One region of the Lysinibacillus sp. FSL K6-3209 genome, then DNA from elsewhere that is predicted to be linked to it. Evidence: a T-box and tRNA genes for the amino acid it is inferred to sense, from the RefSeq annotation. Region 1 holds a T-box; the other holds one or more tRNA genes.

Region 1 (16,580 bases):
GATAGTGTACCAACATTATGGCAAGGTTCTACACCATTTGTAGGCAGTGATTTTACAGAAGGCTGCCGTGCCTTTGTTGAAAAGCGTCAACCTCAATTTACACGCGCATCAAAATAGAAAACAGGTACTCACTCGCCCTTTTGCGACTGGAGTACCTGTTTTTTATTTTCGTTTTTGTACAACAGAGTGCACTTGAACATTGATACCATCTAGTTCGTAGCCAAAATGCTGGTAAAAAGACTGTTGTACGTCTTCTTGTAACTGATATAAGCGACGAGGCAATGAATAATCTATCGGCATCTTTAATTGCAAAGATACTATGACCTTTGCCTGCTCTCCAAGGCTAAACTGTATTTGTTCTACTTTTTGCACAATATCTTGCTGTTTACAAGTATAGGTTAGTAATTGCACATAGACTTGCTTCTCTATTTCAATATATTCCTGTTGGAAGTCAGGACGCACAATGGTTGTTTCACCGATTTTTTCGCGTTTAGGTGTGAAAATTTCCTTCCCCTTTTGCACCAGTCGTTTAAAGAAATTTTGCTCGACTTGACGGTACGGTATGGGCATAACATGTTTTCCTTGCGTTTGGCGAATAAATCGCGCCTTTTGGATTTCCTTTTGAGAGCGAATATCCTCAACATAATAATACGTTTCAATCGGCCCTAGTTCCAAGCGCTTGGCAATATTATTCGTCATTTTATCAGACGTACCAATAAGTAATATAGATTGAACATGATATGTATCGAGAGCTTTAACGACTTCTTCACGATGCGCTTCTTCTGAAAAAATCGCACGTCGTACAGCAGTTATCGTATTTTTTTCAAACTTTGCAGAAATCCCTGCTACTTTCACGCCATTGACAATGAGTAAACCGTCATCAATAATGGCTTGCACTCCTATTTTATGTGCAAAAACGAGCGCGCTTGTACTTTTTCCTGTTCCACTTGGTCCACTTAAAGAACATACCTTCATCTAAAAAACCACCTTCCTTGCTTAATAATAGCAGAATTATATCGCTACTATCATTAGCATCGTTACCCGTTATTATTTTGTACAAAAATATTGTCATTTAAGCTTAATTTTTTCCGCTAGCCTATGCAAGCATCTTCTCCATTACAAGAATATATTCTTTTTTCAGAATAACTTCCCCTTTCTGTGCTTTAGTATGATAAAATGTGTACTACTATTCTGTTATACAACTATAAGGAGTGTCCTAGTTTGAAAATCGTACCATCAAAAAAAATGTCTCTATTTACACCAGCAATTTTCGGAGATTTAAAGAACTTTGCTAAACAACAACAAGCAAAAGGTATGTCTTTAATCGATTTAAGTTTAGGTAGCCCTGACCTTCCACCACATGCAAAAATCCGTGAGCATTTATCTTACAGAGCGGGCTTGGCAGAATCATATGGCTACACATTAACTGGTACACAACGTTTTTATGATGCAGTTAGCCGTTATTATAAACGTCGTAGCAATGTCGATTTAGACCCTACAACTGAAATTATTCAAACAATCGGCTCTCAAGAAGGCTTAGTCCATCTACCAATCGCCTTTTGTGATCCAGGAGACATCGTTCTGTCAACAAATCCAGCTTACGTCGCTTACGATGCAGGCATTCATCTAGCGGGTGCCTCACCCTACTATATGCCACAAACAGCAGATAACGATTATTTACCTGATTTAGACGCTGTGCCAGAAGAAGTTGCACAAAAGGCCAAGTTACTTATCTTAAATCTACCAGGTAATCCTGTACCAGCTATGCCTTCTCTTGCGTATTTCGAAAAGGTCATTGCTTTTGCTAAAAAATATAATGTGATTGTGCTACATGATGCGGCGTATTCAGAGTTTTACTTTACTGGTGACGGCCCGATAAGCTTTTTAGCGGCGCCAGGTGCAAAAGAAGTAGGGATGGAGATCAATTCCTTATCAAAAAGCTTTAGCCTAGCTGGCACACGAATTGCCTATATTGCTGGGAATGCCGACATGATTGCTGTCTTAAAACAACTCAAATCGAATTTAGACTTCGGAATTTTTGAACCAATTCAAGATGCGGCGGTAGTTGCTTTAGACCACGCGGAAGAAATTACAGAGAACTTACGTGCAACATTCTCAGTGCGTCATAAAACGTTAATGAATGGCTTACGTGAACTTGGTTGGGATGCAGCTCCTTCTGATGGTGGCATGTTCGTATGGGCAAAATATCCGTACGATATCGACTGCACGGATTTAGCATTTAAGCTAATTGAACAAATTGGTGTTGTAACAGTACCGGGAACAGTGTTTGGTACAGCAGGGCAAGGCTACCTACGACTTGCTCTTGTTCAGCCAAAAGAGGTCTTACAAGAAGCAGTAGATCGTCTAAAAAACGTTTCCATTTCCTAATATTTAATAAAGCATGTGATAAGGATGATTCCCTTGCACATGCTTTTTATCTTTTCCGTTTGATATTGCTAAAATAAAACAGCTACTGTATCTCAGAGTAGCTGTTTTTTGTTACACATCATATTTTTGTACTACTTCATCTTCGTAGCGATTATATCGTTGCTTAAATAGCTTAAATAAATGTGTGACGAGTACTTTTAAAATTGCATAGCCTGGAATCCCTAAAATTACTCCCGGTACACCAAATAATGAACCTGCTGTTAGCAAGACGAAAATGATGGAAATAGGATGGATGCTCAAGGATTTCCCCATAATTTGCGGAGAAATAAACTTCCCTTCTATTAACTGCACTATCGTCCAGACGATGGCTAGTTTAACAAGCATTAATGGCGAGTTAACAAGCGCAATAATAGCAGCTGGTGTAATTGCAATGACTGGTCCTAAATAAGGAACTACACTTGTTATCATAGCTAAAAAACCAAGTAGCAATGCATATTTCATGCCGATAATTAAGAAGCCAATTGTGACCATTGCCCCGATACACATTGACACTAAAATTTGCCCTTGTATGTAAGAACTAATTTGCTTGTCCATATCGTGTAAAACATCATGTAAACCTGGACGCATGCGAGGCGGGCATATTTTCATAACAAATTTCGGTAATTTCTCGCCATCTTTTAATAAATAAAATAATATAAATGGTACCGTTACAAGCGATAAAATAATGCCTGTTAAAGTTGAAAGAAAACCGGTTATCCCTGTTGCAACACCTTGTGCTAAATTAGCCGCTGTATCTTTTACTGTTTCAATAATATCTGTCGTAAAATTCATAACAACTTTTTCATAATTAAAATCCATATTGGCTAAATACTCATTAACACGTGAGTTATTTAAGTATTCCACTATATTTTGTGTTAGGGCCATAAAATAGACAGGGAATTCCTGTGCTAAATTCGTAAATTGATCTCGTAAAAATGGATAGACCAACACGACAAGTAAAGTAATGACGCCAACTACACCAATATATAAAATTAAAATGCCCCAAATTCTTGGGATACGCCACTTTTCAAGTATTCCTAATAATGGTCGTAATAAATAATACCCGATTACGGCTAGTACCCCTGGTAAAATAACAACCTCAAATAATACTTGTAGCGGGGTAAATATAAAGGAAACTTTTCCAAACATGTAAATGACACATGCGAGTAATAATAAAATAATTAACGTAAATAATAAATTTTTACCACCTAAAAAGCGAATAAACTTCGTCGAAAAGAAGTTTGAATGCTCCCTCGGTCTTTTTTCACTCATCTACTCACCCCAATCCGAATGCTCACCTATATTTTACAGGATAATGTTGGCTTTTGCGAAGTTTCACTCTAAGGAAATTCCTAAAAATTTACTTAAAAACGCTTTGTTTGCCTTTTCATCAATCACAATAGCAGATCCTGCATGGCTAAAGTTTTGGAAATCATAGCTACCTTCTATAGGTATTGTCGCTTTCTCGATTGATACTTTCCCTTTAGACACCATTTTTAAAACTTGTTGGATTTCACCTGCAGATGAATAATCAGTCGTTACATAGCCTTGTGCGGCACCGATGAATTTAGGTAAATTCAATAGATTTTGTGGTGCTAATATTTCATTTTTTAATGCTTCAATCACTTTTTGCTGACGAGCAACACGGCCAAAATCCCCTTCCGCATCATGACGGAACCTTGCATAGCCAAGTAATTCCTGCCCATTTAGATTATGCGTACCTTTTGTAAGGGTAACACCAATTTTTTCCGACATATCCTTTTCTACATCCATTTCCACACCATTAGGTGCTAAAATGTCTACAAGTGATTCAAAATTTTTAAAATCGACAAGTGCGTAATGGTGAATCGGTAAACCAAACATATTACTTAATGTGTCTTTTAACAGTTGAACACCACCTAAATAATACGCCGTGTTTAGTTTATAGGATTGATAGCCGGGAATGTCTGCATAAATATCCCGCATAAATGATACTAGTTTCACATCGTTTGTTTTCTTATTCCAAGATAATATCATCATTGTATCTGTTCGCGATTTCTCCTCACCGCGTGTATCGATTCCTAATAATAAATAGTTCTCAATATCGTCCTTTACTTCGTCTCCACTAAAGTCTTCTTGGGGTACCAACGTGTCTGTAGCTAATTGCAAACCACTTCGATATTGCATAATACTGTATCCAGCAATGACAATGACACAGAGTAATAAGAACGTAAACAGTGCTCTTCCTTTACGCAATCGACGTTTCTTAGGACGTTGTGAGCGTCTTGTATAGTCTTGCTCTTCCATAACGAACTAACTCCTCTATTTTTTTATAGTTAATGTAACGATTGAAAGTAAGGAAAGTTTCATTTTTCTCCTACTATCCTCATCAGCATCTATCTATTCGTTATTTTACACCCTATTTGCCAGTAATGAACAAAATAATGCTATAATATTTTCACAAAAGAAAGGATGATGAATATGATAGAAAAAGCGACGTTTGCAGGTGGCTGTTTTTGGTGCATGGTGAAGCCATTTGTAGAATGGGATGGCATACATAAAGTTACATCAGGCTATATGGGTGGCCATTTAGAAAATCCAACATATGAAGACGTTAAAAAAGGCAAATCAGGTCATTTAGAAGTAGTCGAAATTGAATTTGATCCCACTATTTTTAGTTATGAACAGTTACTTGATATTTATTGGATGCAAATTGACCCTACAGATGCCTACGGTCAGTTTCACGACAGGGGCGAATCCTATGCAACGGCCATTTTTACGTATTCTGAAGAACAAAAAAGAATTGCACAGGCATCGAAAGAAAAGCTTGCCAATAGTGGTCGCTTCGATAAACCTATTGTAACCACAATTCGTGATGCTCAACACTTTTATCCAGCAGAAGATTACCATCAAGACTATTACAAAAAAGAACCGGACCATTATAAACAAGATCGAGCGGTATCAGGACGTGATGAATTTATTGCGGAACATTGGAAAAAATAATAGAAATCAAAGACAGTTTCTCTAAATCATACAAAAAGAATCCATCGTGTGAAAAACACAAGATGGATTCTTTTTTCATTAAGTTAAGGTAAACGACTGCATTGCATCAAAGAAACGCTTGCCATACTTCTCGAATTTCACTTCACCAATACCACTCACTTGTCTAAGTCCTTCCAGCTCTGAAGGCTTTTTATCGCATAATTCACGCAATGTTTTATCAGAGAACACGACAAATGGTGGTACCTTTTCTTCATCGGCAATCTCTTTGCGTAATATGCGTAAGTGTTCAAATAATGGATCATTATCTGCAAGTTGTCGAACCGTAACAGCTTGTTTTCGCATAACTGTTCGCTTGCCTAACAAAACAGATTTTCCTTCCTCCGATACATAAATCGTTGGAAATGTGCCATGTTTAACTGCTAATAATCCTTCCGCAATTAAAAATTCGATAAAATTAGAAACCTCCTTCGAAGATTGCCCTTTTAAAATGCCATAGGTTGAAAGTCTTGAAAATCCAAATTCAAGAACTTTTTGATTTTTAGAGCCTATTAATACTTGTGCTACCATTGTTTTGCCAAATTTTTGTCCCATTCTTACAACACATGCTAATACCTTTTGTGCATCTTCCGTGACATCTTTTACGTCCCGGTTATCTTGACAATTACTGCAACGTTTACAAGGTGCGGCTGCCTGTTCACCGAAATACGTTAAAATCGCATTTTGTAGGCAGCCTTCGGTATGACAGTAATCGACCATCGTTTGTAATTTTTCTAATTCCTGTGCGATACGCGCCTCATCACGTGTCTGCTCAATTAAAAAACGTTGTGTTTGTACATCCCCTGAAGCGTAGAGCAAAATACAAGCACTCGGCAAACCATCACGCCCTGCGCGGCCCGCTTCTTGATAATAACTCTCCATATTACGTGGCATTTGATAGTGAATCACAAAGCGAACATTACTTTTATCGATTCCCATACCAAACGCATTGGTTGCGATCATAATGCGAGCCTCATCTTTTAAAAATCGTTCTTGTTCAGTCATACGCAAGTTCTCTGAAAGTCCTGCATGATATTTTGCAACCGACACACCCGCACGTGTCAGTGAGTCATACAATGCATCAACTGATTTACGTGTCGCCGCATAAATAATGCCGACTTCCGATTTATTTTTTTCAATATAATTTTTAATATAGCGCTCTTTATTTTCACCGATTAACACCGTAAAAGCTAAGTTTTCACGTTCAAAGCCTGTAATGAGTGTTGCCTTTTCGTCAATCGATAATAATTGACGGATATCCTCACAGACAGCAGGAGTTGCTGTAGCAGTTAAGGCAAGCACAGTGGGTTGTTGTGCCCATAATGTAAATAATTTTTGAATGGCGCGATAGCTGGGGCGAAAATCATGGCCCCACTGCGAAATACAATGCGCTTCATCTACAGCTAGCAATGGTACATATAATTGTGATAATGCTTGTAAAAAGGCAGCACTTTCTAATCTTTCCGGTGCAATATAGAGCAGCTTCAAATAACCTCCACTCACTAGTTGCATCGTTTCATCCACTTCTTGTGCTGATAACGTACTATTGATATAAGCCGCCGGTATATTCGCTGCTCGCAATGACTCAACTTGATCTTGCATTAGGGAAATTAACGGTGAAATCACAATCGTTAAACCATCAAGCATTAATGCCGGAATTTGATAGCAAATCGATTTTCCTCCACCTGTCGGCATCACGCAAAGGCTCGACTGCCCACTTAATGTTTGCTCAATAATTTGCGCTTGTCCGATGCGAAATGAATCATAACCAAAGTGATGCTGTAGCATTTGTCTTGCTTGCTCCATTCTCTTTCTCACTCCTCTGCTATAAGGCGAATTAGTTTGTAATCGCCTTGATCATTTTTGAAAATCTCATAGGTCATGATGGAATGTGCAAGTGCTTCCTGTCCCGCTGAATCGGTCAGCACGTATTCCGTTTTTGCACGCACAATAATATTTTGCCCTACTTTCTCTATCTGTTTAATAGTTGTATTAGAAAAATGGATTTTCGCTTGCTTGGACGCATAATAAGCAACCATATCTTTCAGCGTATGCTGTAAATCCTCTGCACCAGTAACAGACTGCATCACACTGGCATCATTAATCGCCACAGCCGCCTTTAAATGCTCATGAAATGTATCAATAAATATTTTTACCTCGTCCTCATTATAGGCAAAAATATTCTTCCCATATTTATCAAGTATTTTTTGCACCGCTTCTTTGTCACCGACTTCACTATAGGCATACAAATTTTTAGATTGAGACAAACGATCCTTTGCCTTCATGCCGTCAATAATCCATTCATCAAGTAACTGTACTATATCTTGAAGTGGCAATATGTATGGTTGAGAAACGCCCTGTTGCTGTCGATTAAAATAAACGCCCACAATTTGACCATTTTCTGCCTCCATCACAGGGCTACCGGGTGGTAAAGCTTGGTCTACATCTATATAATAAGCAGCGACCTTGTCACTATATCTTTTGATTGTGTGGGGTAAGCCATCGACATACACGGCCAAGTGATCCAACTTGCCATTGAATACAGTTGGAACATTGACCGACGCATTATATTTCACTTGTAAAATAGCAATGTTATAAGCAGTAGATATATAGCGTACATCAGCTTCTACAAGTTTATCGTTACTAAATTGCACAAGGGCAGTAGGTTTTGATGCGACCAACGCTCCGTTTGTTACAATATAGAGCATCGAAGGGTCTTTCTTCACAATAATACCCGCGCCAATAGCGCTCTCCCCTACAACCTTCACCTCTGGAATAAGCTTTTCCTCTTGTTTCTCGACGAGTTTGTCAGATTTAATTGCTGTTTTTTCCTTGTTAAACATGTCCGCAACAGATTGATCGCCACAACCTGTTAACAGGAGGGTTGCCGCTCCAACGATAAGCATCTTTTTTCGCATTTGTTCACCAATACTTTCTATCGAACTTCTTTCTTTACTATCATAAACAACGATGTCATTTGTTTCAAGTTTACATAATATTATTATTGAAATATATCCATTAAAATAAGGCCATTTTTAAAAATTTATCTACTTACATTAAAGAAAAATAGCATTTTGTCATACTTTTCGAAGAGTTCTGTCTGTTCAAGAAGCACTCTTTACACGAGCAAAAGGCAGTAACGACATGATAAGTTGCCGTTACTGCCCTTGCAATTAAAACTTTTTTGAAACCTACAGAAGACATGCTATTTATTTCTTTCTTAATACAAGCGCTGTAGTAATAATCCCAAACGTTAATAGCAAAAAGATAACGAAGGTAAACGAATGGTTACCTGTTAAATCATAGCAATAACCGATTAGTGTAGGAATAATTGCGCTCATCATAAATCCACCAGACATGACCATTGAGGACCAGCTATTGGCCTCTTCATGCGAGCGTGCTTCATCCAATGGTAATAATAAACCAATAGGAAACAATCCACTTAGCACAATCCCAATAATAAGAACGCCAATCCATAATAGCCATCCCGTTCCTAACCATAATAGTGCAAAACCGATAACACCGATAATTCCTAATGACAATAGCCATCGAATACGATTTGACCATTTTTCCATTAGGATCGGGACAACTATATTTCCTATCATCTGTATGATTGACAGAAAAGTTAACATCGAACTGGCAGCAACGAGTGTTAAGCCTTTATCTTGTAAAATAGGCGTTAACCAAGACATCATCGAGAAAAATAACGATGTTTGAAAACCAAAATAAAGTAAAATCGTCCACGCACGGCTGTTTTTCCACGGATTACGTACAGCTTCCTTTATTCGTTCATCCTTTTGTACAGACGACTGCTCTACCTGATTTGGGATAACAAGCAACCAAATTATAAGAGCAAGCACAGCCAGCATTGCCCAGCTACCAAGGGCAATGGTCCAATCTTTATGAAACCCATTATAAAATGATACCGTTAATGCCGCACTTAATGTTGCACCTGTCCCAATGCCAAAAGAATACACGCCAACTACCGTTGCAAAACGATTTGGAAATTGTTCTTTAATAAATGCATTTACCATCGGCCCGATAATAGCGATGGCAAGACCAGCAGCAAAACTTGTAACCACAAGCAAAACAAAGCTTTCCTGTAACCATCGAAGTCCATTGGCTAACCCAATAATAGTTAAAAGTAGTGCAATTGAAAACTTTGTACCAAGCCGTCGTTGTAACGGAACAGCCACTGGTGCAAAAAGCCCCATACAAAAGACAGGAATGGATGTTAATAAACTCATTTGCGTATTGGATACTTGAAGAGACTCCATTAACACATTAAATAGTGGCCCTATGCTAGTTACAGCTGGTCGCATATTGAGGGCGACGAAAAAAATACTGACAACAACGACGATTGTCGAAGCTGTCCATTGTTTATTATTCATAACGTTGAATACCTTTCTAATGCCAAGTTCACTACTATGTCATTGTCCTTGATAAATAATGTTGTCAGACATCCGATTTCTTCTATTCTTCTTTTAGCATTTTCTCTGCTTACCGTCAATATTTCATTATTTTTATATGCATCCTGCTTTATTTGTGCTTTTGGTACAATAAACTTAGAGAAGCATCATCACATATTTTTCGGTGCTTCGATTCCTAATAAAGCTAATGCTTCGTTTAGAATCATAGCTACACAATGACATAATGTTAAACGGCAACCTTGTAAGCGATCTTTTGCTAGAATTTTATTCGTTGCATAGTATTTATTAAACGCACGAGCTAATTGTAAAGCATATTTAGCTACGATGGAAGGATCTACTTGTTCATAAGCGTTCGCAATTACACGAGGAAATTGTTCAAGTAACAACAAGACCTGCCATGCCTGTTGTCCTAACGGTTGGAAAGACACTTCCTCAAGTGGACCATCTGCTTTGTCCAAAATGGAGTGAATGCGTGCATGCGTATATTGGATATATGGGCCCGTTTCCCCTTCAAACTGCATCATGTCGTTTATAGAAAATTCAATATCATGGATGCGATTATTTTTTAAGTCATTGAAAATAACGGCACCTACACCAACCTGCCTCGCTACTTCTTCTTTATTTTGTAAATGTGGATTTTTCAGTTGAATACTTTGTTTTGCAGTCTCAATCGCTTCTGTCAATACATCATGTAGAAGAACCATTTTCCCTTTTCGCGTTGACATCTTTTTTCCATCTTGAAGTATCATTCCAAAAGCCACATGGCGTAAATCTTGTGCCCAATCATAACCCATTTTTTCAATAACGTGAAATAACTGTTGGAAATGCAATGTTTGTTCATTGCCTACGACATAGTAAATTTTTTCAGGATTATACTGTTGCTGTCGATAAAAGGCAGCGGCTAAATCACGCGTAGCATACAGTGTAGCGCCATCTGTTTTCATTATGATACAAGGAGGCATATCCTCTAATTCGACCACATATGCACCTTCAGATAGTGTCAGCAGTTCTTTTGTTTGTAAATCACTTACAACCGCTGGCATTTTATCATTATAGAACGCTTCTCCTTCGTAACGATCAAATTGAATACCTAACAACTGATATAGTCCCTTAAATTCTTCTAATGATACTTCTCTAAACCATTGCCATAGAGCAAGTGCCTGTTCATCTTGCTCTTCTAACGCTTTAAATGCCGCTCGCGCTTGTACAATTAACGTTGCATCTTGTTGTGCTTCTTCATGAAATTTTACATAAATTTTCAATAATTCTTTAATTGGTGCAGCTTCAATTGCTTGTTGGTTTCCCCATAGATGATAAGCGACAATTAACTTTCCAAACTGAGTACCCCAATCGCCTAAATGATTAATACGAATAGCCTTATAGCCATTTTTCTCTGCTAGATTGGCAAGGGCATTGCCTATAACTGTTGAACGTAAATGGCCCATTGAGAAAGGCTTGGCAATATTCGGTGAAGAAAAGTCGAATACGACACTGCCTTTACTTATTGGACTTGTTCCATATAATTTTTGCTCTTTCATCACTTTGCTTAATACTTGTTGTGTGATGAGGTGTTGATTTAAAAATAAATTGACATATCCGCCAACTAGCTCGATAGATTGTATCAGCTCACACGTTACATTTTTTTGAATTTCCGTTGCAATGGTTTGTGGAGATTTACTTAGCTGTTTAGACAATTTAAAACATGGCAGGGCAAAATCACCCATTGCTCTATTTTTAGGCTTTTCAAGTAATGTTTTAATGTCCTCTACTGTTACTTGCTGATGTAATGCGATCGCTAAACTTTTTGCAATTTCTGTTATCATATCCATTCCCTCCTCTACAAATAAAAAAGCCCCCGTCTCAAATAAGAGACGAGAGCATTGCATTCCCGTGGTACCACTCTAGTTGCCATTATTATGACCACTTTCAATTGATAACGGGGTGACGCCCCGGTATTCCCTACTAGTATTTCGGGAAACTTCTCCAAAGTGCGTTTCATTCAAACGATCTGCATTAGGCTCACACCATCCCTAACTCGCTTGGCAGCTCAAAATGAATTACTGTCTTTTTCACAGAATGTACAATTATTAATGAATTTTGGAATATTTTACATGATTATATCCTTCAAGTCAACGTTGGTTGAGTTGGTTTAAGTAGAAAACGATGGACAATGTCAAACTGTTTCTAGTAAAGACAGAAAACATTATTCCTTCTGACATTAAGCTCACTCTTTCATTAAAAAATTATCCATTAGCGTAATTCAATTAAATTAGGTAGCTTCTCCAATACTTCTTTAAACTCTAGTAAGTCTTTAAATATATATTGTTTATCAATGCCATTAAAGAAAGTATATTGCGCACGTTCGAGATTATTCGTGATTTCAAGGGAGATCGAAACATGCGTCATATCACAGTCCGGTAAATGACAGTGTTCTTCAGCAAACCATTTAACGAATACAGGTTCCGTTATCTCTTTTGTATAGAAAAGTAAATTTTGATCTTCATAAAATCTAAACTTAAAGCCCTTTTGCAATAACAAGTGTAATATTTGTTCTTTTGTCTCCATTGTTCATCCTCCTATAATGAAAATATTTTTTTGCTTGTAACAGTTTTACACCTAGATTATACCAAAGTAAATATTACCAATTATATACATCTTTCTATGTTAACATTATTTGTTTGATTATTAAAATAATACACCTACTTTTGCAACTATAATACCTACAGCTAATATGGTGTTTTTATGCGTTTTGCAATAAGAAAAGAACCTATTTTGATTTTCAAAACATGTTCTTTTTATATTAAATAAATACCTTTCACCTAAATGATGCGAAAACAAATAGACAGAGTCTTCAATTTTTGACAGTCTGTAGCTCCTTGCTTTTATTGACATCGGACAGCACTTTGAAAGAAATAGCTCTTGCGTACTCATCCAAAAGTGCAATCGTCTTCTTTATTTCCATATAAGTTGTTTCAGGGTTAATCGTACACATTCTTAAAACTACTTGGCCGTTTAATATCGTCGTAAAGACCCCAGCATAAGCACTACTTACCATTTTTCTCGAAATTTCTGTATTTACTCTATTTATGATCTCGTCGTCAAAATTCGATGGTGAAAATCGAAAATTGACGATTGCCAAGGTCGCTTTCGTTATAATGCTCCAATCCTTGTACTTTAAAACTTCACTTTCTGCATATTCTGCTAGACGTATACCATGATTAATCAATTCCTCCATCTTATCCGACCCTAGAACTTGCAACGTGAACCACAGCTTTAGCGCTCTAGCTGGCCGTGTCAGTTCCATACCAAAGTCCCAAAAATTAATTTCTTCATTATTTATTTGTGCATCCCTTAAATATTCAGGATTAGTATGAAAGCTATGAAATAATAGGTTTTTATTTTTAACCAAAATCATGCCACAACCATACGTCTGAAATAACCATTTATGGGCATCCCAACTGACGCTATCGGCATTTTCAATCCCTTTTAACTTACTTTTATGCTTTTTTGACAGAAGGACAGTCGCTCCATAAGCCCCATCAACATGCATCCAAAGGTTAAACTTTTGGCAAATGCGATGAATATCTTCCATACGATCAATACTTCCCGTATTAGTGGAACCAGCACTGGCAATCACTATAAATGGCTTTAAGCCTAATGATAAGTCTGCTTTTATTTGTTCATGCAACAACATTGTATTTAATTTAAAATTATCAGTTGGAATAATTCTAATATTACGGTCGCTTAAACCAATTATTTTTAGACCTTTCATTACGGATGAATGTGTTTGATCGGAAATATAGGCTATTCCTTTGGCAAGGTCACCATCCAATTTATTATCACGCGCTACGGTTAACGCAGTAATATTTGCAATCGAACCACCTGATACAAAAATTCCGCCAGATTGTTCGGTGTAACCAATTTTATTATTTAACCAAGCGATGAGTTCCTTTTCAATATAACTTGCCGTAGGTGTTGACATCCAACTTCCTGCATGCATATTGTAAGCATTGGTTACGACATCAGCTACCCATGATATGAGTGATGCAGGGCCTGGTACAAAACCAAAATAGCGAGGATGATTAAGCTTAGCTCTATATTTATAAATATATTCTACTGCATCAGATAGAACGTCGCACATCGGTCTACCTTCACTTGGTATTGCTAAATCATCCAATAGTTGAAATATATTGGCGTTTGAGAATTCAATGACCTTTTGGCTATGCAAATTTTGCTGCTCTGATAAAAATTTTCTTATAAAGTTTACCATCATCTCTTCTAGTTCAATTATGCTATCGATATTGTTGTTCATACATCATCATTCCTTCATTTTAAGTTGTGCAACGTGCCATGATTTTAGCAATTATTGTTGGTCACCCTACCAATCATCCATTCTCCACTAAAAAATCCCCCTAATTTCAATGATTAGAGGGATGCTCTTCTTTAATAAAAAAGAAAGTTAAAATAGCCGTAAGTAATATGAAACAAAATGCTACTAAGCTCGTATATTCAACGCCCTTTAGGAAGGCAGAGTTTGCAATATTGAGCAATTCAGTCGAGGAATCTTTTGGTAACGACTCACTTACCGCTAAAGTACCTGCAAGCGTATCTGTCGAACCTTCTGAAATCTTAGCCTGAAGATAATCTGGTAATAAAAACGATTGTCTATACCACCATGTAATCGCTCCCCCGATTAACGTCGTACCAAGGACAACGCCAACTTCATAGGCCGTTTCACTTACCGACGAGGCCCCACCAGCTTTTTCAGGAATAACTGATGAAATAATAAGGTCATTCGATACGGTAGTAATAATGCCCACTCCACTACTAATGAACAGAAAAGATAAACCAATAATTAGAGGTGTAAGTGTTAAACTATAGACGGCTAAAAAAGAAATCGCAATAAGAATAAGGGACCCACTAATGATAAAATTAGGTTTCACCTTTTGCGCGATGACAACGATGCCTATTCCAGAAATAATCGCTACTATTTCACCTGGCACAAGGATAAAACTACTAATTAATGGCGATATTCTATGCGATATTTGAAGTAATTGTGTTGCAAAGAATATAAATCCTATTAATGAACCCAAGCTGACCATATTGATAAAGACAAGCGAAGAAAAGCTTTTATTTCTAAAAAGACTCATATCTAACAAAGGATTAGGTAAAACAAGCTGTCTTTTTACAAACAACACTGCAAAAATAGCGCCAATCCCTATGCTTAGTAAGCTTAGTTCCCATTCTCCACCAGTAGCAACTTGTTTTAACCCAAACATAATACCAAACATGGCAATGAAACTCATGCCAATACTGAAGAAATCTACTCTGCCAGTTAACTTTTCTTGTGATTCGGTAATAAAATTGTGAATAAAGAATATGACAGGAATAAAAAATGGAATTGAAATTAAAAAGATTGCATGCCACGAAAAGAAAGTAAGTAATACACCGCCAATAATTGGTCCAAGTACAGAACCAATTGTTAAGCAAGTAGCCCATGCCGCTACTACTAACCTTCGCTCCTCTCGGTCCAGAAAAGTAGAACGGATTAAGGCTAATGTAGCAGGTAGAATCATTGCGCCAAAAAAACCTAGCGCCGCTCTACCAGCAATAATTTGACCTGCATTTTGCGAAAAAATGATAATAAACGATATAATCGAAAATCCAAGACTACCGATAAAAAGTACTTTTTTGTGTCCTTTACGATCACCAATACCACCCATCGTAACAAGTAAACTTGCCAGCACTAAAGCGTAAGCATCTATTATCCAAAGCTGTTGAGCAGCACTCGGTGATAATGCATATGTAAGCTGTGGTAAGGCAAATGACAGAATCGTATTATCAATTGTTACACTCAAAACAGGCAATAAAATGATTAAAAGTGCCAATAGTTTTGGTTTACTTTTAATAATGGTGACGAAAGGACTTACAGATTTCTCCTCCATAATATGCCTCCTTTTCCTGTAAGCATAAGATTATTGACTATTAAAATAGCGGTTGCACTTTACTTTTAGCTCATTTAACGATTCACCTAAAACTTCTTCATGATTTTTCAACAAAAAAGAAAAGTCTTGGAAGCAATCCTCTTCAATAATCTGATTGAGATTCGTTATAGAATGGATTACATCATTTCTAATTTTCTCTGAATAAGGGTTAAACTTTTGAATATCCCAATATACATCAGGTGAATTTTGTGTGAGCCTGGCTGATAAACATAACATCATCTGCATAGGCGGTGGGGAAAGCTGCATTATTTCTTTTATGGAAAAATCATGTTTCTCCCCTAATACACTAATCAATGAAAGCATTAAAATATGAGGAAGTGCTTGCACAAGTGAAACTTTCTCATCATGGCGGTGTGGGTCAAACTCAAATACTACCATTTCATTGTATTCTATTAGATTTTTCATCATTGTATATGCTTCTGACTCTTCCTCTTTTACAAGTGCTACCGCTCTTCCTTGATAAGGTAAAGTAGGTGAAAACATAAAATTAATCCCTACCAAAGGGTTATTCGGTAAAAAGGTTTTCGCATGCTTAAAAAAAGAACTTTGTATCGAACATGTATTAATGATTTTTACTTCATCCTTCATGAAATGCGCTTTTGATGCTAATACATCTAAACAGGCGGATTCGGGTAATGCAAAAATAATTGCATCCCCCGAAGAGTAAATATCATTTATATCATCAGATCGTACATCAGAT
Region 2 (16,580 bases), 1.5 Mb from region 1:
TCTTTCACCATTTCTGGGTCAAGTGCAGAAGTTGGTTCATCGAATAATATAGCCTTTGGTTTCATCGCTAACGCTCTAGCAATCGCTACTCGTTGTTGTTGTCCACCTGAAAGCTGTTCTGGATAGCTATAAGCTTTGCTATCAAGACCGACCTTTTTCAAAAGCTCATGACCTAATTGCTCTGCATCCGCACGACTCATTTTACGAATTTGCATTGGCGCCATTGTAACATTATCAATGACATTCATATGAGGGAACAAATTAAATTGTTGGAACACCATCCCGACTTCTGCTCGGATGGTATTAATATTTGTTTTTGGTGCATTTATCTTGATATCTTCTATATAAATGGCACCGTCCGTTACTTCTTCGAGCATATTGATGCAACGTAAAAAAGTACTTTTCCCTGACCCTGAAGGACCAATGACACAAACCACTTGCTTCTCTTGTATTTCGTAATCAATACCCTTCAATACTTCTAGCTTCCCAAAGTATTTGTGTAGGTTTTCAATTTTAATCATCTTGCTTCTCTCCCTTCTGCTTTACGAGGGACATAACTATTGCTAAATCGCTTCTCTATAAATGCGACTACCTTTGTTACAACATATGTTAAAACCAAGTATAGTAGGGCAGCGACAATATACGGTTCCCAGAAACGGAAGCTCGCACCCGCTACTACTTTACTTGCATATAAAATATCTGGTGCTGCAATAACCGTTACTAGAGAAGAATCTTTTAGTAACGCAATAAATTCGTTACCAAGTGGTGGAATCATACGTCTAAAAGCTTGTGGTAAAATTACTTTTTTCATCGCTTGATTGTGTGTTAGGCCAAGTGAACGTGCTGCTTCCATTTGCCCTTTATCAATGCTCTGAATACCCGCACGAAAAATTTCTGCATTATAAGCAGCACAGTTTAATACAAGTGCTGTAATACCAGAAACCATATAACCTAATGAATGACCAAAAATTGTTGGAATAACCGCTAAATGAATTAGTAAAATTTGCACAAGCATTGGTGTTCCACGGAATAAATCCACATATAGTTTAGATGGCCAGTAAATTAATTTATTTTGCGATAGTTTTCCTAAACCTAATAGTAAGCCTAAAATAATACCACCAAAATAACCGCTGAGTGTTAAAATGATTGTTATACCTATACCACGTATAAACATATCACGGTAGTTCCAAACTATGTCCCATTGTAAATCAAAGATGTCCATCAGAACCCCTACTTTCCCATTCAAATTCTCTACTATTAAATCCCCTAATAAATCAAATGAGCCGCTAGCATGATTAGGGCTAACGGCATCGTTTATTACTTAAAGTCCTGACCAGTAATTTCTGCTAATTTACCATTGTCTTTAATTTTTTGTAGACCTTCATTTAATAGTTTTAATAACTCCGTATTGCCTTTTTTCACCATAAAGCCATAGTATTCTTTTTCAAATGCATCATCTTCAATTACTTTAAGTTTTGCATTTGGATTTGCCTTGATATATTCATAAATAACTGCATTGTCGCCAATTGTTGCATCTACGTTACCGTTTAACATTTCTTGAATAGCAACAGGTTGGTTTTCAAATGCCATGATGTTTGTACTTGCATCACCTTGTAATTTTTTTGCTGCCATATGACCCGTTGCATTAATTTGTACAGAAATCTTTTTATCTTTTAAATCTGCTAAAGACTTAATATCAGAATCTTCTTTTACAACGATTAATAATTGAGATTCATAATATGGTTCTGTAAAATCAAATGATGCTTTACGTTCTTCATTGATCGTAATACCAGAAGCACCGATATGTGTTTCACCATTTTTAATTGTTTGGAATACTGGCTCCCAGCCAATGTTTTCCCATTCTACTTTAAAGCCCATTTCATCCGCAATCGCTTGCAAAATATCGACATCTAATCCCACAATATTCCCTTTATCGTCAATTGACTCGAACGGTGCAAATGTAGCCTCTGTTCCTACCTTATACACCTTGTCCTTCGCGCCACCATCAGCCGGTGCATCACCAGTAGATGTATCTTCTTTAGCACCGCAGCCCGCTAGCACAAGCGTAAATGCCGCCACAATCATCAATAACGTCCAAAAACGTTTTTTCATAGTTTTTCCCCCTAAACATTTAATGATTTTCCGATCACTTCATTTTTCTCAATTCGGAAATGTTAGACTATTAGGTCAATTATAGTGTCAATAGAGTTGATATACAATACGATTTCGTATAAAAGTGATTATTTTTTCATAAAAATGAATTTTACTAAACATAATAAAGAAAAATTATGTAATAAAAACAAGATGCTTGTCGCAAAATGTATACTTATGCAATTTTAAGATTGTTTTTATACAGATTTTAGATATTTTGGAGCACAAAAAAAGAATCCCCTCAGATAGGATTCTTCTTTTGGGCTAGCGTGCTAGCCTCACGTTCGGTATGTTCACTAAAAAACTTTTTGGAGTTGTTGCTTTTTGAAGGTTTAGAAAGGAATAAATCTGGGAATAATGCCTACGGGACAATATTCCCCCCTATTCCTCTCTTTCTCCCCTAAGCAGGCTGCTAAACTACTTATAGGAGAACGAGCTATAAAAGTATATCAAATAATCAGTAAAATGGCGCCCTCGGAGGGAATCGAACCCCCAGTGCAAGAACCGGAATCTTACGTGTTATCCATTACACCACGAGGGCAATTGAACATAAAAAAAAAGTACTCACTCTAAGGCTTTACGGTAAAGCATCATGTAGATAATCCTCATTTCAGAAGCATACCTGCAAAATAGTGTACTGTACTTTAACTTACGACCTTTCCATTATACAAACGTCTTGCCCATTTTTCAACTATAAATTATTATTTTTGTTATGTATTTTATTTTTTAATATCAGCGTTAATATTTGACCTTCCCTGACTATAATGTGTATGATAAGGTTACAACTGAAATATAATGGATGATTTCAGTAAAAGTATTCGAATTTAGCTTTTTAAGGAGGATTTAACATGAATTTAATTCCTACAGTTATTGAACAAACAAGTCGTGGTGAACGTGCTTATGACATTTATTCACGACTACTAAAAGACCGTATTATCCTATTAGGTAGTGCGATTGATGACAACGTTGCAAACTCAATCGTTGCACAGCTTCTATTCTTAGAAGCAGAAGATCCAGATAAAGATATTTCTCTTTATATTAACTCACCAGGTGGTTCGATTACAGCTGGTATGGCAATCTACGATACAATGCAATTCATCAAGCCAAAAGTACAAACAATTTGTATTGGTATGGCTGCATCTATGGGTGCATTCCTGCTTGCTGCTGGTGAACCTGGTAAACGTTATGCATTACCAAATGCAGAAGTAATGATTCACCAACCACTTGGTGGTGCACAAGGTCAAGCGACTGAAATTGAAATTGCGGCAAAACGCATTTTATTCCTTCGCGAAAAATTAAATGGTATTTTATCTGAACGTACAGGTCAGCCATTAGAAGTCATTTCAAGAGATACTGACCGTGATAACTTCATGACAGCTGAACGTGCGAAAGAATACGGCTTAATCGACCATATTTTTGTACGTAACGAACGCTAATTAGAAAAACCGCTAAGCTCAAATGACTTAGCGGTTTTTTAATGGGTGCTAAGCACTCACGTAAGACATAAAACATCCGCTCACTAGCGAGAGTCGCAACTTTCATGTGTGTCCGCGCAACGGCCATATTAAAAACCTCTAAGCTCTTGTGACTTAGAGGTTTTTGATTAGTCTTCCTTTTCAATAAGCGCAGCTAAGGATGAAACCGCTTGCTCTGCATCGCTACCTTCACTGCTTAAAACAACCTTTGTGCCTTTTGCAATGGCTAAGCTCATTACACCCATAATGGATTTGGCATTTACTTTTTTATCGTCTTTCTCAAGAAAAATATCAGCGCTGAAACGATTTGCTTCCTGTACAAACAACGCTGCTTGTCTAGCTTGAAGTCCTAATTTTAATTTTACCTGGACTGTTTTTTCAGTCATTCGCAATACTCCCCTTCACTACCGTTCATCTATTAGTATTATATTACCTCACTTAACTGCAGAAGAACAATAAGCGATTGTGCTCGCTTTCATATCAAATACGCATGAAAACTTAACCGCCTATCTTTTCACCTCTTCTTAATGCATCTGCTATTTCGTCTATTTTACGCAATCGATGATTGACTCCTGATTTACTAACCGTTCCACTTGATACCATTTCACCAAGTTCTTTTAACGTCACATCTTGGTATTCCACACGTAGGCGTGCAATTTCGCGCAGTTTTTCTGGCAACTGATCCAAGCCAATGGAATTTTCGATAAATCGAATATTTTCTACCTGACGCAGTGCAGCACCTATCGTTTTATTCAAGTTTGCTGTTTCACAGTTGACAATCCGATTCACACTATTGCGCATATCGCGTAATATACGAACATCTTCAAATTTCATCATGGCTTGATGGGCTCCGACAATATTTAAAAAGTCGGAAATCTTTTCTGCTTCCTTTAAGTATGTCACAAAGCCCTTCTTGCGTTCAATGGTTTTTGCATTCAATTCAAATTCATTCATTAAATCCATTAATGCCTCACCGTGCTCTTTATACAAAGAATAAATTTCTAAATGATAGGCAGACGTTTCAGGATTATTTACCGAGCCACCTGCTAAAAACGCTCCACGTAAGTAGGCTCTTTTATGACCACTCTTTTTTATCAGCTCTTTAGAAATCGTATGATTAAATTGAAAATCATCTGAAATAATAGCTAAGTTAATGAGCAATTCACGTGCACCTTCACGTACACGACATATATACACATTATTTTTTTTCAATCGCATTTTCTTACGTACAAGTAGCTCCACATTATATGGATACAACTTCTTCATTATCGTATAAAGCCTTCGTGCGATTGCAGCATTTTCGGTTTGCACGTCTAAGCTAAGTTGTTTGTTAGCAAAAGATAACGAACCATTCATACGAATTAACGCGGATACTTCCGCTTTCATACAGTAATCGTCCGCTTCTACCTGTGTAAGCTCTTTTTTTGTTTCTGAAGCAAATGACATAGCACGCCCCCCTTTCGACCTTTATTTCTATGTATATGTTCATCTTACCATATACAACAAGCATTCTTTAGGACTCTATTGTAGGCTTCCTTACTTTTTGGGTAAGATTTTTGCATAATCCACAAGCCATTTTGCAACATTTGCCGCATTATGGCGAACTGTCCCATCAGGTCGAATGGTTGCAATATCTCGTTTAATAACCTCTAATCCCATACTTTCAAGCTTTCCTACATCAAATGTTACGGGCTCTGCACATTCTTCTTTATACAGTTCTTTAACAGGATGTGGCAGTTGCTCATCATTGACTAAAATAGAATCGATAAAAGAATTACCAACATGCTTGTGTATTGCTTGCACATGGTCCCCTGCTGTATAGGAAATTGTCTCACCTTTTTGAGTCATTAAATTACATACATAAATTTTGCGGCCCCTTGCTTTTACAACAGCCTCCCCAATTGCTTTCACAAGCAAATTCGGAATAATACTTGTATATAAGCTTCCAGGTCCTATTAAAATATAGTCTGCCCGATGAATTGCCCGTATTGCTTCTGGTAGCGGTTGCACATTTTCAGGCACTAAAAAAACGCGGTTAATGCGTTTTGATGCTGTCGGGATTTTAGACTCACCTTCAATTATTACGCCATCTTCTAACTCGGCATGTAAAGTAATCTTTTTATTTGCAGCTGGAATCACTCGCCCATGTACTTTTAGCACTTTTCCCATCTCACTAATAGCATGGCTAAAATCCCCAGTGATATCTGTTAAAGCCGTTAACATTAAATTACCTAAAGAATGACCGTTCAAATCATCTGATACTGAAAAACGATATTGAAACATTTGCTCAACAAGTGGCTCCACGTCTGATAATGCAGCGATGACATTGCGGACATCCCCAGGTGGGGGAATATCATAGTCATCACGTAGACGTCCTGAGGAACCACCATCATCCGCAACGGTTACGATTGCAGTGATATCAAACGGGTGATGCTTTAAACCACGCAGTAACGTGGAAAGGCCAGTACCACCACCTATTACAACTAGCCTTGTATGCTTTTTCCCCATTCACTCAATCCTTTCTTCGATTGATGTCACGGTGCGATATCACAGCATTTTCATTTTTGGCTAAGCAAGCACCAAAATATTCTGCCAACGTCACCGAACGATGCTGTCCTCCTGTACAACCAAAAGCAATGACAAGTTGTGATTTCCCCTCTTGTTTATAAAGCGGTACCATAAATTCAAACAAATCCGTTAGTTTTTGAATTAGGATTTGTGTATCCTCTAACGCTAATACATAAGAAGAAACTTCTGTTTGCAAACCTGTTTTATGGCGCAATTCCTCCACATAATATGGATTTTTTAAAAAGCGCACATCAAATACTAAATCTGCATCTATTGGCATACCATGTTTAAATCCAAAGGACATAATATTAATTGAAAAAGTATGATCTGCATCGCTTGCAAATTCATTGACGATTTTCTCGCGTAGCTCTTTTGGTTTCATGTTGGATGTATTGTAAACAAATTTAGCGCGACCTTTTACTTCGGATAGAAGTACGCGTTCTTGTTTAATACCATCTAACGGTAAACCAGTAACAGCTAATGGGTGTGCACGTCTTGTTTCCTTATATCGTCTTACAAGCGTTTGATCATCTGCATCTAAAAATAAAATGCGAGCTACGATATCGCCTTCTTTTAATATATGGTCAAGCGCACCAATGAGCGAATCAAAAAAGTCACCGCCACGCATATCCATGACTGCGGCAATACGTGTAATATTTTTACCTGAATCTCTAAGTAAAGTTAAAAAAGTTGGGAGTAACGCTGGTGGTAAATTATCAATACAGTAATACCCTAAATCCTCAAAGCTTTGAATAGCTACGGTTTTTCCAGCTCCAGACATTCCTGTAATAATGACCAATTCATGTGTACATTGTTGACTTTCAACCACCACTGTCATGCAGCTCCTTTATTGTTCTATTGATATTTGTATTTTTTCATGAAGTAATTCAAAATCCTTCGTGTATTCGAATGTACCGTACTGAATGCCTGATTGTGATACAGCAAATTGTAAATTTGTTCGGTCACCTTCAGCCATTGGCAAATGTTTCAAATCCTCAATTGGGTGCCATGCAAGCTTACCTTCTCTTGTTTCTTCGAATGGTACACCTTCTATATCCTTCGCTACAAAAGTATACAACATCCATTCATCTACCTTAACGTTATCTTCTTTAATAACCATCGTATAGACACCTTTTAAATGCGCTTTCAATGGGATTACATTTGTTTCTTCCTGAAACTCACGTAATGCGGCCTCATAAATAGACTCACCGCTCTCCATTTTTCCGCCTGGTGCTACATACCAGCCACGTCTCGGCTTTTGAAGTAATAATACTTGGCCGTCTTTTACGGCTATCAAGTTTGCAATTCTTTGCATAGGCACACCTCTAATCTCTTTTGCATTCTATTTTTATTATAGCAAGACCTATCAGAGTTTGTCCTCATTTCACAACTATGGAATCTTGCGCAAAAAAATGATTATATCAACTTAATCCAAAGGGTTTTGAATTCATGCAGAAAAAGTCAACACATCTTTCAATAACCATTATTTTACACTACCCCTTATACAACTAGTATACAGTTTTCTACTGTAAGACATGACATATCCAAAAATAATAAGCATTATTATTGCGTAAAAAACCACTTCGCTTCCCGCGGGCACGACCTAAGCCACAGGAGTCTAAGTGGATTTAGCTACTTGCAACGCTTTAAGAATTCAGAATTGTTTGGGTGCCTGGCACTAAAAATAGGTTGCTCCCACCTGATTTAGGCGGAAACAACCTACTAAAAAAATAAAAGGGGGATTGCTAATTACAGTATTTATATTACACCTTTTATATGTCATTCAAGTTACAGCAATATTAAAACCGTATTAAAAATTTGTATTTTTTTCCGGTAATAACGGCCAATTACAATACACTTTCACAATTGTTTAGACCGTCACTTGGTATAACTTATTATGCGTTAATTTTCTCTAATAACTCTTCAACATAATGTTGTGCTGCTTGCGCTGCAATACTGCCATCGCCAGTCGCAGTAACGATTTGACGAAGCGTTTTTTCACGCACATCCCCAGCAGCAAAAATACCTGGTACATTTGTTTCCATATTGTCGTTAGTCACAATATAACCAGCTTCATTTAAAATGCCTAGAGATTCAAAAGGTTTTGTTAATGGCAACATCCCAATGTAAATAAATACGCCATCAGCCGCAAATTCAGATTCTGTGCCATCGACAGTTGATTGCAATGTAACGCTGCCTACTTTACCATCAGCTTCGTTAATTTCTTTCACTGTTGCATTCCAAATGAAATCAATTTTGTCGTTTGCAAATGCACGATCTTGTAGAATTTTTTGTGCACGTAATTTATCACGACGGTGAACAATTGTTACTTTATCAGCAAAACGCGTTAAATACACACCTTCTTCAACAGCAGAATCTCCGCCACCTACGACAACGAGATTTTTTTGTTTAAAGAATGCACCATCACATACGGCACAGTAGCTGACACCACGTCCACCAAGCTCTTTTTCGCCAGGTACACCCATTTTTTTATATTCTGCACCAGTAGAAAGGATAATTGAGCGTGTTTTATATTCCTTAGCACCAGATTTTATCGTTTTATATTCTTCACCATCGATGATTTCTGAGACATCACCGTAAGCATATTCAGCACCAAATTTTTTCGCATGTTCGAACATTTTAGTAGATAGCTCTGGCCCTAAAATAGTATCAAATCCTGGATAGTTTTCTACTTCTTCCGTATTCGCCATTTGTCCACCAGGGATACCACGTTCAATCATTAATGTTGAAAGATTTGCACGTGATGTATAAACAGCCGCAGTCATTCCGGCAGGACCTGCACCAATAATTACAACATCATAAATTTTTTCTTCTGACATACTTACTTCCTCCTAAACTTGTAATACTTTTTTATAATAACGTTCAGTATGTTCATCGTATGTGAAAGCATGAAGTTATTCAACTAAGTTGCTCACAACTTCAATTTAACTCGTTGGTAAGTACATTAATATTTCATCTATATATTTCGATAATGTTGCTACAGATATGCCATATTGCTCTGCGATTTCTTTTTTCGTCACCTTCAACATGCGAGATGAGCGGAATAAAAAGTCATTTGCACCTGCAATAGCAGCCGGATTTGTAAAGCGATAATTTTGACTAAGTGCTTGTTCACAAAGCACGAACCACATTTGGAACATCGGTGCGACGATTGTCGTCAATTTTCCATAGTGCTCCAACAAAATCTCGGGTACACGTACGGCTCTTAAAAAACTTGCCTCTACTTTGTTTTTCTCATCAAACTGATGGCCTAGTGCATAAGCTAAAAAAAGCTTTTCAAAAGCACCAAATTGCTCTACATCTATCCATTTAGGATGCGCAATGATTTCCTGCTTATGCGCTGTTCCTCGTAATAAAAATAAGCCAAATAAACGATCACTTATATACTCACTTTCAAGCTTCGCTACAATGAAGTCACGATCATGCTCTAATGCGTCAAGCTCATATGTATTTTCCTGCTGACGCCAAGGTTCAAAACCTTCTTTATCTGGATCTAACTCAAGCAACTGCTCCCAAGCATTTTTGGCAATATCATCGTAACCAGAAAAGTAGGCCGCATGAGATAACCAAAAGTAAAACCCTGGATCACCTAAATAACCACGCTTCTGCATGCTTCGTAGCCATTTAAATGCAGTTTCATATTGACCAATCAGTGCAAGCGTTGCGCCCAATTTGTAACGATGATCCCAAGCATAAGGTTGAATTTTCACCAATACTTCTAAAAGAGCATTTAATTCCTCATCATTTTTCTCATAGTAGGCAATAACCGTTAGATTACACAATGCATGGAGATTCCCTTTATTCTCACGCAAAACCGTGTTCAAAATCGCTTTAGCCTGTTCCGCTTCACCTACATAAAAATAAGCTAAAGCTAAATTATTGTACGCTGACCAAAATTCCGGTCTATCTTCTACTAATTGTTCTAAAATATTGATTGCTTCTGGAAAGTCACCCTTTTCCATGCAACGACGTGCTTGCTCTTGACGATATAAATCCTCGCCACTGCCTTCAAGCTCTTCATATTCATTGTGCTCAAAAGCAACAAAGTCTAATATCTCTGCCGCTTCGTCCGCATATGCACCCTCAGGTTCCATTTCTAAGTATTGCTCTGCAAAGCGTTTGGCATCTTGAATAATGCCGACACATCCTGATACCTCAGCCATATAAAAAATAATTTCCGGCTCATTTGGGTCTAATTGATAGGCACGACGAAGCAGATCATAGGCTTCCTCAAAACCTTGACCTTCTAACTCTACAATCGCTAATTGCAATAAAATCATTGGATCATCTGGACTTAAATCTACAGCACGTTGTAAGTATTTATAGGCTTTGTCCATTTGACCACTATTCATCGCTTGAATTGATTTTTTATAATAATAGTCGCCTGTTGGAATGAACGATACGACATTCGTTTGCTTCTCTTTTTGACGTTTCTTTTCCAAAATATTTCCTCCGAAACAAGAAATAAGGAACGCATTATACGTTCCTTTTTACAGTAACTTATATTATACCATACAATAAGCGATATGCTGTTATTTCTCCTCGTGACGTTTTTCCAACACATGTAATACGTCAAAAACATTTACTTTTTGTTCTTGCAGTAAAACTAATAAGTGGTAAATTAAATCAGCCGCTTCCCATTTTACTTCTTCTGCATCACGATTTTTTGCACCAATAACTACCTCTGTAGCTTCTTCCCCAACTTTTTTACAAATTTTATCGATGCCTTTATCGAATAAATATGTAGTATATGCACCCTCTGGCATTTCTTGCTCACGTTTTTCAATTACTTTAACTAGCTCAGGGATAATACTAACCGAACCAACTTTTGCTTTTTCTTGCAGTACCTTCGTAAAGCAAGATGTTGTGCCATTGTGGCATGCAGGACCAGCAGGAAGTACTTCTACAACTAATGCATCGCCATCACAGTCTGCTTTAATGGACACTACTTTTTGTACGTTACCACTCGTCTCTCCTTTATGCCAAAGCGCTTCACGAGAACGTGAGTAAAACCATGTTTCGCCTGATTCTAATGTTTTTTCTAATGATTCTTTATTCATATAGGCTACAGTTAATACTTCTTTTGTATTGGCATCTTGCACAACTGCTGTCACAAGACCTTTATCGTCAAATTTAATGTTCTCTATCATCTTACTGCCACTCCTTTTTCACGTAAGTATTGTTTTACTTGCGCTACACTCGTTTCTTTGTAATGAAAAATGGATGCTGCAAGTGCTGCATCAGCATCAACATCTTCCGCTAATACTTCGTAAAAATGTTCGGCATTCCCTGCACCACCACTTGCAATGACTGGGACTGTCACGGCCTGTCGTACAGCCTTCGTTAAAGCTAAATCAAAGCCAGATTTTTCACCGTCTTGATTCATACTTGTTAATAAAATCTCACCAGCACCTAAACGGACAGCTTCTTTTGCCCACTCTATTACTTGCCAAGATGTTTTGTTGCGACCACCGTGTGTATAGACCATCCACGTGCCGTCTTCTTCACTATAGCGCGCATCAATGGCAACAACAATACATTGTGCACCGAAATAGTCAGAACCTTCTTTAATCAGCGCTGGGCGTTCTAAGGCAGAAGTATTAACAGATACTTTGTCAGCTCCAGCGCGTAAAATACGCTTCATATCCTCTAACGAGCGAATACCGCCACCAACAGTAAATGGTATAGCTAGTGTCGCCGCAGTTTGGCGCACTACATCGACCATTGTTTCACGGCCTTCATGCGATGCGGAGATATCTAGGAAAACAAGCTCATCTGCACCTTGTTCATCATAAAACTTTGCAAGTTCTACCGGATCTCCTGCATCACGTAATGATACGAACTGTACACCTTTAACAACTCGTCCTTCCTTCACATCAAGACATGGAATAATACGTTTCGTTAGCACGCCGCCACCCCTTTTAACCATTGTTCTAATAAGTACACGCCTAACTCACCCGATTTTTCAGGATGGAATTGCATACCTGTGATCGAGCCTTTGGCAACAATCCCTGGGACTTCAATGCCATGGTAGTCAGCATAGGCCACTAGTTCTGTCGGTTCAATATTCGTCGCATAAAAAGAATGAACAAAATAAACGTGCTCGGCAGGTGCCTCGTCTTTGAGCCATGCTGGTCGATTCGTCACAATTAATTCATTCCACCCCATATGAGGCACTCGATAAGACTGCTCCCCCTGAATGCCGCTAAAACGTTGAATGCTACCTTTGAAGAAACCTAGTCCCTTCGTAGGTGTCACCTCTACGCTTTCCTCAAATAATAACTGCATACCTAAACAAATACCGAGCAATGGTCGACTTTCTGCTTGTACTTTTTGTAAATAGCAATCTAATTTTGTTTCAGCTAAACGTTTCATAGCATCGGGGAAAGCGCCCACACCTGGCAGTAACAGGGCATCAGCTTTATCTAGTTCCTGTTCTTGTGCTGTTACAATGACTTCACAGCCAAGTCGTTTTAGTGCTTGTTCAACACTAAATAAATTACCCATCCCATAGTCAATGACACCTATTTTCACGTTAACAGCCCCTTTGTAGAAGGTACACCTTTAACGCGAGGATCAATTTCAACTGCCGCATCAATGGCACGAGCTAATGCTTTAAAAATAGCTTCGATAATGTGGTGTGTATTATGACCATACGGTACGATAACGTGGACATTCATTCTTGCTTCAAGTGCGAATTTCCATAAAAACTCATGCACTAGCTCAGTATCAAAAGTTCCTACTTTCTCTTTTAGTTCAGGCACACGATACTCTAAATGTGGACGATTTGAACAATCGACAACAACTTGTGCCAGTGCATCATCCATTGGTACAAAGGCATTACCATAACGTTTAATGCCTTTCTTATCGCCGAGCGCTTGACGAATGGCTTGTCCTAATACAATGCCAAGGTCTTCCGTTGTATGGTGATCGTCAATATGCGTATCACCGTTCGCTTGAATTGTGCCATTAAATAGACCATGTTTAATAAATAAATCCAGCATGTGATCCATAAAACCAACACCAGTTTTGATATCCGCTTTGCCCTCGCCATCTAAGTCAATGGCAACTGAAATTTGCGTTTCATTTGTTTTGCGTTCTACCTTTGCGTAGCGTTTCTGTTCTGTCATCGTATTACTCCTTTTCCCATCCACGAGATTCTACAGCACGAGCATGGCCCTCTAAGCCTTCCATCCGAGCTAAGCGTGCAATTTTCGGGGCGTTCATTGCCCAAGTTTTTTCAGTATAATAAACGATGCTCGATTTTTTTACGAAGTCATCTACATTTAAGCCACTTGCAAAACGCGCTGTGCTGTTTGTTGGTAGCACATGGTTTGTGCCAGCAAAATAATCTCCAACAGGCTCGGAGCTATATCGACCGATGAAAATACCACCTGCATGGCGCACTTGCTCTGCCACCGCTTCGGCATTTTTAGTCACGATTTCTAAATGCTCAGGTGCTAATGAATTAATTGCCTCCACTGCATCTGACATCGTTTCAGCAATATAAATCGCGCCAAAATTTTCGATTGAGGCACGCGCTACTTCTTCACGTGGTAAAGTCGCTAATTGTCTTTCCACTTCAAGTGCTACATCGTGAGCAAGTTGCTCAGACGTTGTCACTAAAATGGCGCAGGCCATCTTATCGTGTTCTGCTTGTGATAATAGGTCTGCAGCTACCTCATCTGCAAAAGCTGTTTCATCTGCGATTACGGCAATTTCACTTGGTCCGGCAATCATATCAATCGCGACCTCACCAAATACTTCGCGTTTAGCAAGTGCAACGTAAATATTACCTGGACCCGTTATTTTATCGACGGCTTGAATTGTTTCCGTTCCATAGGCAAGTGCTGCAATTGCCTGTGCCCCGCCAATTTTATATACTTCTTCCACACCTAAAATATGAGCTGCGGCAAGTACACCAGCAGGTAATTTCCCGTCACGCCCCGCAGGTGATGTGATAACAATTCGCTTAACCCCAGCTACTTGAGCAGGAATAACGTTCATCAACACGGAAGAAGGATAGGCCGCTGTTCCTCCTGGAACGTAAAGACCTACTGCATCGAGTGCAGTAATTCGTTGCCCAAGCCAAGAGCCATCCGCTAATTCCAAACGATAGCCAGAACGTTTTTGTTGCTCATGATAAACGCGAATATTGTGGGCAGCTTCTGTTAAATCTGCAAATAATTGCGCGTCTATTGCCCTTACTCCCTCTTCAATCTCTGCCTTTGTAACACGTAAATTGTCTGGAGCAAAGCCATCCCATTTTTCTGTATATGTACGTATTGCGCTGTCACCTTGCGCTCGAACATCTGCCAATACTTGTCGTACAATTTTTAATTGTTCTTCGTTGCCACCTTCAAGTGGTCGTTTCAAGGAAATACCTTTTGCTAACTTTGTGATTTTCATGGAAAAAGTCTCCTTTAAATTTCTAGCTATTCGTGCAGTTCCTTTTCGCAACTTGCGTCTTTGCAGTTATTACGATGAAACAACATTCATTAGTCGACACACTTCTTTAAACGTTTCACCAAATCGATTATGCGGTCACCTTTCATGCGGTAACTTACTGGATTGGCAATTAAGCGTGATGACACTTCCGTAATATACTCATACTCGACCAAGCCATTTTCTTTTAACGTACGTCCAGTTGATACGATATCCACAATACGATCCGCTAAACCAATCATTGGCGCAAGCTCAATCGACCCGTTTAATTCAATAATTTCTACTTGTTCGCCAATCCCTTTATAATACTTCATAGCAATGTTCGGATACTTCGTCGCAATGCGTGGCGCAAGTTCGTTCATCGTCGTATTCGGTAAGCCCGCTGAAGCAATATAGCAAGTACTTATTTTCAAATCAAGAAGCTCATGTACCACGCGCTGTTGCTCCAGTAGAACATCTTTGCCAGCAATTCCAATATCGGCTACACCGTGCTCAACATAAACAGGTACATCCATAGGTTTCGCTAGAATAAAACGAATTTTTTCTTCTGGGATTTCGATCATTAATTTACGCGACATTTCAACCTCTTCTGGTAAATTAAAGCCTGCTTCAATAAGCATTTGGTATGCCTCTTCAAAAATGCGCCCTTTCGGCATAGCAATGGTTAATTCATTCACCGCGAATTTCCTCCTGTCCAACAACAACTACCTTTGTAAAATGCGTTAAAAAGGCTGCTTCATCAACTAAACTACTTCTCAACTGTAAAGTCGCTTGTTTACCCGCTGCTCTTAAAGCCTCTATTTTTTCTAGAGCCTCTTCAAAATTTTCTTCCTCGAATAGCACCACAATGGCTTCTTCCTTGTCCGAAGCTTGTGCAGTAATCGTTTCTAATAATCTATCTACACGAATGCTAAAGCCTGTAGCACCGACCTTTGATCCAAATACTTCAAGCAAACCGTCGTAACGGCCACCATTTCCTAATGGGAAACCACTGCCTGAAGCAAATACTTCAAATAACATACCTGTGTAATAGCTCATATGGCTTGAAAGAGTAAAATCAAACGCGACATACTGTGCAAGATCAGCGACTTCTAATAATTTTGCAAGTTGTTGCATATATTCTAATGCGTCATTTTTACGTACATATTTTTCAATATCGCGAATTTCCTTTAAGGTCATCGCCTCTTCAATAAACTGTAACAATGCATCTGATTTTGTTTTTGGTAAATCAAATGATGCAACCGCCTCCTCAAAGCCTACATAATTGCGCTGTACAAGCAGTGTACGTAGAACATCTTCTTGTTCAATGCTTTCAGTATAGTCCTGCAAAATACAATTCAAGACACCTGCATGGCCTATTGTGACTTTGAAATTTTCTAATCCAAATTGTTTTAATAGCTCCATTGCTGTAACGATTACTTCAGCATCCGCAAACACGGAATGATCACCTATTAACTCAATGCCCATTTGCTCAAATTCTGCGGGACGTCCACCTTCTGTTTCCTGTGCACGGAATACACTTGCAAAGTAAGCTAAGCGCAGCGGTATCATTTCTTTTAATAATTTTGAAGTGGCTACTCGAGCAATCGGTGTTGTCATATCAGGACGTAGGACGAGCGTATTGCCCTGGCTATCTACAAGCTTAAATAAATGCGCATCGAAAATTGCAGATGCTTTCCCTACCGTATCGAAATACTCTACTGTAGGCGTTTTAATAAATTCATAGCCTCTTGAGCGTAAAAAATTTCGACCTGTATGTCTTACAGCTTCTACTTTTTCGTAAATTTGCGGAAATTTATCACGCATACCAAGTGGCTTTTCGAACATTTTAATCGACGACATGTGGACACTTCCTTACGTTTCACTTTAATTCACTAGAGTATTAGAGAATTAGAATATGAAAGTATTTTAACTCATTCC

The links. The T-box of region 1 lies ahead of argS (arginine--tRNA ligase). A T-box ahead of a tRNA ligase gene usually reads a tRNA of that ligase, here a tRNA-Arg.
Region 2: it has a tRNA-Arg gene. The T-box ahead of argS (arginine--tRNA ligase) is inferred to sense a tRNA for this amino acid. The anticodon was not compared.

Annotation. Positions count from the first base shown of each region.
Region 1 covers NZ_CP150264.1:2,267,524-2,284,103, forward strand. The annotation lists gene MHH88_RS10850 (enoyl-CoA hydratase/isomerase family protein) at 1-117, shown strand, start outside; gene MHH88_RS10855 (hypothetical protein) at 163-975, opposite strand; gene MHH88_RS10860 (aminotransferase class I/II-fold pyridoxal phosphate-dependent enzyme) at 1,222-2,388, shown strand; gene MHH88_RS10865 (AI-2E family transporter) at 2,500-3,699, opposite strand; gene MHH88_RS10870 (LCP family protein) at 3,763-4,713, opposite strand; gene msrA (peptide-methionine (S)-S-oxide reductase MsrA) at 4,888-5,409, shown strand; gene recQ (DNA helicase RecQ) at 5,488-7,251, opposite strand; gene MHH88_RS10885 (hypothetical protein) at 7,260-8,363, opposite strand; gene MHH88_RS10890 (MFS transporter) at 8,655-9,836, opposite strand; gene argS (arginine--tRNA ligase) at 10,025-11,698, opposite strand; T-box leader at 11,740-11,957, opposite strand; gene MHH88_RS10900 (hypothetical protein) at 12,126-12,440, opposite strand; gene MHH88_RS10905 (aminotransferase class I/II-fold pyridoxal phosphate-dependent enzyme) at 12,727-14,187, opposite strand; gene MHH88_RS10910 (MFS transporter) at 14,294-15,820, opposite strand; gene MHH88_RS10915 (prephenate dehydrogenase dimerization domain-containing protein) at 15,851-16,580, opposite strand, start outside.
Region 2 covers NZ_CP150264.1:3,757,105-3,773,684, forward strand. The annotation lists gene MHH88_RS18280 (amino acid ABC transporter ATP-binding protein) at 1-521, opposite strand, end outside; gene MHH88_RS18285 (amino acid ABC transporter permease) at 518-1,222, opposite strand; gene MHH88_RS18290 (basic amino acid ABC transporter substrate-binding protein) at 1,318-2,112, opposite strand; tRNA gene MHH88_RS18295 (tRNA-Arg) at 2,618-2,692, opposite strand; gene clpP (ATP-dependent Clp endopeptidase proteolytic subunit ClpP) at 3,000-3,587, shown strand; gene MHH88_RS18305 (HPr family phosphocarrier protein) at 3,755-4,012, opposite strand; gene whiA (DNA-binding protein WhiA) at 4,125-5,072, opposite strand; gene MHH88_RS18315 (YvcK family protein) at 5,163-6,134, opposite strand; gene rapZ (RNase adapter RapZ) at 6,139-7,032, opposite strand; gene MHH88_RS18325 (8-oxo-dGTP diphosphatase) at 7,042-7,509, opposite strand; gene trxB (thioredoxin-disulfide reductase) at 8,090-9,034, opposite strand; gene MHH88_RS18335 (tetratricopeptide repeat protein) at 9,140-10,657, opposite strand; gene hisIE (bifunctional phosphoribosyl-AMP cyclohydrolase/phosphoribosyl-ATP diphosphatase HisIE) at 10,748-11,365, opposite strand; gene hisF (imidazole glycerol phosphate synthase subunit HisF) at 11,362-12,123, opposite strand; gene hisH (imidazole glycerol phosphate synthase subunit HisH) at 12,117-12,749, opposite strand; gene hisB (imidazoleglycerol-phosphate dehydratase HisB) at 12,746-13,345, opposite strand; gene hisD (histidinol dehydrogenase) at 13,350-14,624, opposite strand; gene hisG (ATP phosphoribosyltransferase) at 14,714-15,337, opposite strand; gene MHH88_RS18370 (ATP phosphoribosyltransferase regulatory subunit) at 15,330-16,502, opposite strand.